Linked DNA regions of Gimesia benthica. The protein of the gene in region 1 binds, or shares a complex with, the protein of each later gene. Links are inferred from orthologs where the notes say so. Each region holds a gene or a part of one and is shown in the gene's direction. Other genes may lie near its edges.

Region 1 (4,416 bases):
GCCAATGATCAGAGCAAGTGTAACAACCCACCTGATCTGGGTGCAGCTGCGATCGCGGTGGTCAACCTGGGCTCCAACAGCTACCGACATGGTAAGGTTTACCACTTCGATGGCGAGACAGGCCAGATTTCGGATGGCGACGGCAGTTGGGCCAAGAAATGGGAAGCCATGTCCGAAGCGCGACAGAAACCCAAGCACATCCCCGGCTGGAAAGCAGGGGATAAGGGAAGCCTTCTGGAAGAGCCCAGCTACATGGCTCTGGCAGGCCCCTGGATTGACGGAAAGCCTCCGAAGAACAATCCCAATAATAATGCCGGTTAATACTCCGGTTTAATTTCTCAAATCCCGCGTTCCCTACCCGGAACGCGGGATTTTTTTTACACTGAGAGCATGAGTTAACCGATCTCGAACTTCGTATTCTTACTGACCAGACTGGAAATCAAGATGAAACATATCACCTCTCAACTTGCCTGCTGTCTGTTTTTGATCATTTTCACCCAGTTGAGCGTTACTGCCGCTGAAAAGAAAGGTTTCACCTGGAAAGATCATCCGGATCAGAAAGTGGCAGACCTGTACTATAACGGTCAACCAGTGCTGCAGTATGTCTACCCGTTTGATAAATCCACCCCGGAAACATTTCACGACACTTACAAAGTCTTTCATCATGTTTATAGTCCCCAGAGCGGAACGGTGATTACCAAGGGCCCCGGTGGGAAGTACACACATCATCGTGGATTATATGTCGGCTGGAATAAAACCAGCTTTGATGGCAAAACACTCGACTTCTGGCACTGTAAAAACGGAGCCCATCTACGTCATGACAAGTTCATATCGATGCAGGGTGGCCCAGATGCGGGGACAATGACTGCGGAGATCCACTGGGAGGATGGCGACGGGAAGCCCGTGATTATTGAAACACGCAAAGTAACGGTTACTCCGATCAAGGTTTCCAGCTCTGAAGCACCAGCCTGGCAGATCGACTGGCAAACTACCTTACAAAGTAAACGCGGCGAAATTACTCTCGACGGCGATCGTCAACATGCCGGTTTCCAGTACCGTGCCGCCCAGCCAGTAGCCGAGTCCAATAATGCGACCTATGTTCGCCCCGAGGGATCGCCTCAGCAACCGGCTCCCTACCAGGTCTCAGACCGAACCGATCCCGACAAGCATGTGAACCTGGGCTGGCTTGCCATGTCTTATGATATTGATGGCAAGCATTACAATGTGGAGTACATGGAAGATCCGAATGTACCGAAACCATCGCGATATTCCGAGCGTCCCTATGGTCGCTTTGGTGCCTTTTTCGATACGAAAATCGACGAAAGTCATCCGCTTAAGATGAACTATCGATTGATTGTGAGTGAAGGGAAGACTCCTTCCCAGTCCGAGGTTCAGAAACGTTATGACCAGTTTGTCTCCTCGTTAAAGAAACAGGACTCCTGATGAGTAAACCGACAGTTGCAATCATTGGTGCCAGCACAGACCGCCAGAAATATGGAAACAAATCGGTCCGCGCACATTTGAGCCAGGGATACGAAGTTTATCCTATCCATCCCAGTGCAAATGAAATCGAAGGCTTGACCGCCTATCCCAGCCTGCAGGCTGTACCTGCGGAGAATCTGGACCGAATCAGTGTCTATGTGCCACCATCCGTTGGAATCCAGCTGCTGGAAGAAATCCAACAGAGAGGAGCTAAAGAGGTCTGGTTTAATCCGGGGAGCGAAAGCCCAGATCTGCTGGAGCGGGCACGGGAACTGGGATTGAATGTAATTCAGGCGTGTAGCATTATCGCCATCGGTGAGTCCCCCGCGGATCATGCCGACTAAAGCGATCTCAAAATCGCGATTGAGCCCCGCAACTGGTTCGTATAGAATGAGATCAGGCACGCTGCAAAGCGGTCTGGATTGATTAACCCTCACTCGGTAGGCAATGAAGCATCGATCATGAAAAAATGTAAAGTCTGTAACAAGCCGGCAGTCTATCACCTGACTGAGATTCAGAATGGTGAGGCACAGGCACTGCATTTCTGTGAAGAACATTTTCAGGAATATATCAGCGGGCAGACATCGCAGGACGAATGGGAGCCTCAGGATGATGCGACTCTGATTGAACTCAGTTCTCAGGAACTGCAGTTAGACGAAGAGATGGAATGTCCCAATTGCGGAATCACATTTCAGGAATTTCGTAGTGAAGGACGACTCGGCTGCCCGCATGATTACATCGCCTTCCGAGAACCGCTGATTCAATTACTTGAGAACATCCATGGTGAGTGCGTGCACATTGGGAAATTCCCCAAGCGAGCCCCCACTTCCAGTCAGCAGCAGTACAATTTAATCAAACTCCGGCGAGAATTGACCGCGGCGATTGCAGAAGAAAATTACGAAGCGGCCGCCTCGCTAAGAGACGAGATTTCCAAGCTGGAGCAGGAAGAACAGGAACAGTCGGAATCAGACACCTCTGCCGAGTAAGCTGTCATCCCCTGTTTTAATGTCCGAAATGCTGTAAATCTGGCTGAAACCCCGTAAAGTCAAACTTTTTTCAGTCAGTCGATTTGTGTCTCCTCCCTGAAATCGTTAGTATTCCTGCAGATTCGCAATTCAACCGGGGATGTGGTGGAATTGGCAGACACGCTAGATTTAGGATCTAGTGCCGCAAGGCGTGCAGGTTCAAGTCCTGTCATCCCCACTCAAAAGCACTGACGCTTCTGGCATCAGTGCTTTTTTATTGCGTCGACTCCAGAATTCGCACTACTTGCGCATAGGTGTCGACTTCGATCAAATCGCCATCCTGGATCATTTTCGTGGCTCTGCCTGTGCCGATGAGCGTCGGCTTTTTGAGTTCGCGTGCCAGAATCGCTGCATGACAGGCGATGCCGCCATCGTCAGTGACAATCGCGCCACAGGTTTTCATGAGCGGGAGCAGGGCAGGATTGGACTGGATCGAAACCAGCACTTCATCAGCCTGAACCGTAAAACCTTGAGAATCCAGGCTCAGAACCACCCGGGCCCGACCGCGAAAGATTCCCGGCCAGGCGGCCTGCCCAGTCAACTCATTAGAATCTCCCACAGGCAGACTCTGTCGCTGTTTCGCAAGACGAGTCAACAGATAACCAGTCTGGGAAACCAGATGAAAGCTCTCCTGTCCTTCAAGCAGCTGAAAGATGTAGCGTTCTCCGGAATCGATCGACTGCAGACGCGTTTCCAGTAGTTCCCGAGTGACGAGCCCCTGTTTCAGTTCGCTCCATAACACCAGATCACAGGCGCGATCTGGCTGTGAAAATCCCAGCCTTTCAGCAGTCTGTTTCGCCAGAGGTTGAAGCAGTTTTCTTTCAATCACGGGGTAGAGAGAATGAGAACGAATCTGCTCTGCCAGAGAGCGTACCTCAGGATCATCAATCTGATGTAATTCAATATACGTCAGTAACCAGGCTGGAAAAACAGTTGTATGCTGGGCAACATCAGCGAAAAAATCCTCCAGTTCTGTTAGATCGGCGAACCCATTTACTCCCTGCTCAATGACGGCCGGGCCCTGTGCATAAATTCCCAGTCCATAACGCAGGATACGAATGATTTCGTCTCGATCATTCTGGAACAGATATCCAATTCGATCGAGGAACTCATCAGCCGATTTTTGAGAACTAAACAGATTCATCATACCCGTTTCGTCTTGTATCAGCAGTGCTTCATTGAGATGTGTCCCTAACGTATGATCCGCATGCCTGGCATCCATCCAGTAGGGGAGAATCGAAGCAGCCAGCAGGAAAAACGGACGCCTAACACAAAAATGCCATTCCAGACTTTGATCAAACAGACTTTGATCATATTCAGCAGCCAGCGTGGTGATGGGACGTGCCTGGAGGATCTGGAAGTTCCCATTCTCGATGGCCCATTCCGTGTCGATTGGATGCCCGTAATGATCATGCAATCGTGCGAGGATCCCGGCATATTCGGTAACCTGTGAGGTACTGATTTTAGGTTGGCTGCCTCGACCATCCAGTTCCTGCCAGACAGGCTTCGTATTTCCATCCCCCAGCCAGAGAGCCTCCTTCTGCTCACCGATGACCGACTCCAGTATCTGAAAAGAGTCACGCTCTACGATGAATTGGTCTGGAACAATCCGTCCGGAAACAATGGCTTCCCCCAATCCCAGACACGCCTCGATCAATTGGATGTCCGGTTCCTGAGTTACCGGGTGGACAGAAAAACCAATGCCCGAAATTTCGCTAGCTACCATCTGCTGTATGACGACCGCTACCGCGATCTCCCCTGAGGCATAACCGTGGGTCGCTCCATAGGCGAGAGCAGATTCGCTGAAGAGAGAGAGCCAGCAGTCGCGAATCCGTTTTGTAATTTCGTCTGGTGACACGTCCAGCCAGGTTTCCAGCTGGCCGGCCCAGGCGCTCGTAGCGCTGTCCTC
Region 2 (4,539 bases), 4.9 Mb from region 1 along the record:
AAATCGAGATATCCGACGGCGCCAGCATACGGGCCCCGTCGATGTGGTTCAAATTCGTCGATGATCTCCATGGCCCGCACTTTGGGGGCACCAGAGACCGTTCCTGCAGGCAGCCCGGCACGCAAGGCATCCAGGGCCGTTCGCCCTTCGGTCAGCGTACCGGTTACATTGGATGTGATGTGCATGACATGGCTGTAACGTTCTACTACCATCACATCCGACAGTTCCACCGAACCGAACTCACTTACCCGGCCGACATCATTCCGCGCCAGGTCAATCAGCATCACATGCTCAGCACGTTCTTTGGGGTCGGCCAGCAGTTCCTCGGCCAGACGCTTATCTTCCGCCTCGGTTTTCCCCCGTTTGCGGGTTCCCGCCAGGGGCCGGATCGTCGTCAGACCGTCTTCAACACGCACCATGATTTCAGGTGAGCTGCCGACCAGATCGACTTCGGGAGTCTTGAGCAAAAACATGAACGGGCTCGGATTGACGACTCTCAGGCTGCGATAAATATCCAGTGGCGTCGCCGAAGTCTCCAGTTTCAGGCGCTGACTCAAGACGACCTGAAAAATATCGCCGGCTACGATGTATTCCTTGCAGGCGTCGACCGCTGCTTCAAAATTCTGTTGCGAAAAATTGGACGTCCACTGTAGATCCGGTTCCGCATGGGGATTCACACTGATATCCGCCATCTTCAATACGGCAGGATCCCCCGTCTGGAAGCGTTCGCAGGTTTGATCGATCTTCTCACAGGCAGCCTGATATGCGGCCTGCAGATCTGACTCACTCATTCCGGAAGTAATATGGGCATGTGCCACCACCAGCACGGTCTTATTGATCTGATCGAAGACCACCATATGGTCGTACAGCGCAAAGGACAGGTCCGGGAGCTGACGATCGTCTTCAGGTGCATCAGGCAGGTTTTCAGAATAACGCACGACATCATAGCCAGCATAACCGACGGCCCCTCCGCAAAAACGGGGAAGCCCCGGCAATTCGGGAGCCTGGTACTGATCGAGAATGGATTCCAGCTCCTGCAGTGGATCAGCGACGGTCCGCTCTTCGGTCTCTCCCTGCTGCTGGATTACCATCCGCTGCTGGTAGGCATCGATGGTCAGAAAGGGGTTGGCTCCCAGGAAGCTGTAGCGGCTGATCTGCTCACCACCCACGACGCTTTCAAACAGAAACGAATACGGGCCCTTCTCCAGCAGCTGATACGCACTGACCGGAGTCAAGGTATCTCCGGTCAACTGGCGATACACGGGAACCAGGTTCGCCTGTGTGGAAAGCTGTTGAAAAGTATCAAAATCTGGAACGTATTTCATGGGCCTTCAGTTGCCGTCTCTATGGATGACCGGGCATCCCGTTTCTAAATGTGCGCTGCGGACTCTCTTATGAGTGTTTCTGATTACAGAGACAAGCTGTCGGAGGTCCCTGTTCTCAAAAATCCGCAAAATCTCGGTCGCTGTCTACAGGTTGGGGGTGGTGTACTCCCGGAGTTTCCCGTTTCAGTTTTGGAATCCACGGGAGTGCAATGGTATTCGGGACACGCATTGCATAGAATAAATCAGAGTAACCGTTCTTCAACGGCTTTCTGACAGAACTCGGTTGTATGACTTTGTTTTCCGGGGCTGAACCAGTATGGTATTCAGTCCCCGAGTCTACACCGTTTGGGGATGAAAGTCACGCGAGTTACCATGCGGGCCGGTAACCGGATTACAGGCCCGGGGTCTGACTTATTTAGTTCAATCAAGGAGAATCAGGGTGAATTTGGATGCATTCACTCGCACGAGTGGTGAATGGCTGAGAGGAATCGGCCCGGACTCCGATATTGTGATGTCCAGCAGAATTCGCCTGGCGAGAAACCTCGCACAGTTCCCCTTTATCAATCGCTGTACGGAATCTACGTTGGGTGAGATCGAGCAGCTGATGCGGCCGATCATTACCAACCTGCCCATGCAGGAAAAACTCTCCTATCTGAATGTAAACAAGCTCTCGAACCTGGATCGTCAGTTCATTGTCGAACGCCAGATGATCAGCCGTGAGCATGCCGAACGCTCTGGTCCCCGTGGTGTGGGACTGGATAACGAGGAAAACATCGGCATCATGGTCAATGAGGAAGATCACCTCCGCCTCCAGGTTTTACGGAGTGGATTTTCTCTCGACGAATGCTGGGACACCATCAATCGGATTGATGACCTGCTGGAATCCGAAGTCACCTACGCCTTCAGTGAAGAATTTGGTTACCTGACAGCGTGCCCCACCAATGTGGGTACCGGAATCCGTGTCAGCGTCATGCTGCACCTGCCGGCACTGGTCATCACGAAAGAGATTCAGAAAGTCTTCCAGGCACTGCAGAAGATCAATCTGGCCGTCCGTGGACTGTACGGCGAAGGCAGTCAGGCCATGGGTGATTTTTACCAGATCTCCAACCAGGTCACTCTGGGGCAGACCGAGCATCAGCTGATCGACAGCATCAAGGAAGTCGTCCCCAATATCATCTCTTACGAACGGCGTGTCAGAAACTCGCTGCTCAAAGAAAATCGCCAGGGTCTGCACGATCAGGTTTCCCGCGCCTTTGGGATTTTGAGTACCGCCCAGACCATCAGTTCCGAAGAGACCATGCACCTGCTCTCCAGCGTGCGTATGGGGGTCAATTTAGGATTGATCGAAAGCCTGCCCATTTCAGCCGTGAACGAAATGTTCATCTTCACCCAACCCGCTCACCTGCAGAAGCTGCAGGGAGGCGAACTGGAATCGAGCGAACGAAATGCGGCCCGCGCGAACTATCTCAGGCAACGTATCAGCGACGCCTCCAACTCAGACTGAACCCACCTCACTCGTCTGAATTGCACTGCGTACTCGACACAGCCCTGCAGGCAGGTTAAGCTATCAGTTCTGGATCATATGTTAACCAACTCATATAAAATCAGGCTGCGCGATCGATGTCCCTGTTTTGATCTCCCCTGATTTTCACTGTTTCGATCCCTCAAGTATCCTGCAACTCTCTTCAGTAAGCGGAATATCACCATGCATACTTTCGTCCGCGTTCTTTTTACCTGCATCGTTTTCTCAACCAGCACCATCCACGCTCAGGAATTTCAGCAGCTCTTCAACGGTAAAGATCTGACCGGCTGGGAAGGTCGAGAAGGATTCTGGACCGTAGAAGACGGAGCCATCGTGGGCGAGACCACGCCAGAGCGTCCTGCTAAACCCAACACCTTCCTCGTCTGGCAGGGGGGAGATGTGGGTGACTTTGAATTCAAAGCCCAGGTCCGCTTCAAAGGCAACAACTCAGGTGTGCAATATCGCAGCGAACTGGTCGATCCGCAGAACTTCGCACTCAAAGGCTACCAGGCCGACCTGCATCCAAAACCCGAATATTTCGGAATGCTCTACGGAGAAAAAACCGGACGGGGCATCATCGCCCAGCGTTTCCAGCGTGTCGAAATTGGAGCGGATGGCAAACCCAAAGTCGTCGCAGAGATCGGCGATAAAAATCAGAAACTGAATGACTGGGAATGGAACGAACTGCGGATCGTCGCGGTAGGCAACCGGCTGGTCCACCAGGTGAATGGAGTCAACACCGTCGATATCACCGACAACCATCCCCAGGCGTTTGCGAAAGGGGTGCTCGGTCTGCAGCTTCACGCGGGACCACCGATGCGTGTCGAATTCAAAGACGTGCAATACCGGCCGTTAGCAGGCAAAGAAGCCCAGGCCGTACTCAAGGCAGCTGTCGAGAACACAAAGAAAGCCCCCGCTACCAAAACATCGTCCTCAAAAAATAAAAAGGATAAGTTCGACTGGGTCTCCGCCAAACCGGTTCCAGGCTGGATCTGGAAGACAGACAACCCGACGGACAACGCCCCCATCTATCTGCGGAAGCAGTTCGAAGTCGCAAATCAGATCAAAGCGGCCCGTCTCTATTTCACCTGTGACAATCGGGCCACCGTCTGGATCAACGGCAAAGACGCAGGCACCGCAACCGACTGGAAAAATCCCGTCATGCTGAGCGATGCACGCAAACTGGTGCAGTCGGGCCTCAATCAGATCGCAGTGAAAGCGAACAACAATGGTGGTGTCGCAGCCTTCATTCTGAAGCTGGAAATTGAAACTGCCGATGGTAAAAAGCAGCAGATCAGCTCCACTCCCGACTGGAAACTGTCGGACCAGGAGTCTCCCGAGTGGAAGCAGTCCAGCTTCGACGACTCATCCTGGAAGCTGAAGCTGAAATCAATGGGCGTCTTCGGCAGTGGTCCCTGGGGTAAACCCGGGATCACAACCCGTAGTGGTGTCGACATGGAAGAACTGGCCCAGAATATCACCATCGCAAAGGACTTCAAAGTCGAACTGCTCTATGAAGTCCCCGCCAATGAACAGGGGAGTTGGGTTTCACTCACCACCGACGGCAAAGGACGACTGCTGGCCAGCGATCAGGGAGACAAAGGCCTCTATCGCATCACAGTCACTGAGAAAGGGGATGCCCCCCAGGTAGATGTCGAAAAAATGCAGATCGACCTTTCCGGTGCGCAGGGC

What was found. The genes of interacting proteins can lie anywhere in the genome.
Region 2: the proteins of F1728_RS02550 (region 1) and F1728_RS21665 are in contact, whole or in part, in a crystal structure (PDB 8WTB), measured with the Bacillus subtilis proteins. The link is inferred for Gimesia benthica from one-to-one orthologs.

What each region holds. Positions count from the first base shown.
Region 1 is NZ_CP043930.1:621,701-626,116, forward strand. What follows is about bases 861-3,705. They hold F1728_RS02550 (UvrB/UvrC motif-containing protein), read left to right. Parts: upstream 861-1,943; coding sequence 1,944-2,468; downstream 2,469-3,705. Other genes in these bases: F1728_RS02540 (DUF6807 family protein), read left to right, coding at 861-1,443; F1728_RS02545 (CoA-binding protein), read left to right, coding at 1,443-1,826; F1728_RS02560 (PEP/pyruvate-binding domain-containing protein), read right to left, coding at 2,722-3,705. Outside these bases: F1728_RS02535 (Gfo/Idh/MocA family oxidoreductase), read left to right, coding at 1-321; more of F1728_RS02540, read left to right, coding at 445-860; more of F1728_RS02560, read right to left, coding at 3,706-4,416. UniProt on the Bacillus subtilis protein: Activates the phosphorylation activity of the protein-arginine kinase McsB. Is required for the delocalization of competence proteins from the cell poles.
Region 2 is NZ_CP043930.1:5,556,968-5,561,506, reverse strand. The notes cover bases 829-3,796. They hold F1728_RS21665 (protein arginine kinase), read left to right. Parts: upstream 829-1,764; coding sequence 1,765-2,829; downstream 2,830-3,796. Other genes in these bases: F1728_RS21660 (family 16 glycoside hydrolase), read left to right, coding at 3,031-3,796; trpE (anthranilate synthase component I), read right to left, coding at 829-1,325. Outside these bases: more of trpE, read right to left, coding at 1-828; more of F1728_RS21660, read left to right, coding at 3,797-4,539. UniProt on the Bacillus subtilis protein: Catalyzes the specific phosphorylation of arginine residues in a large number of proteins.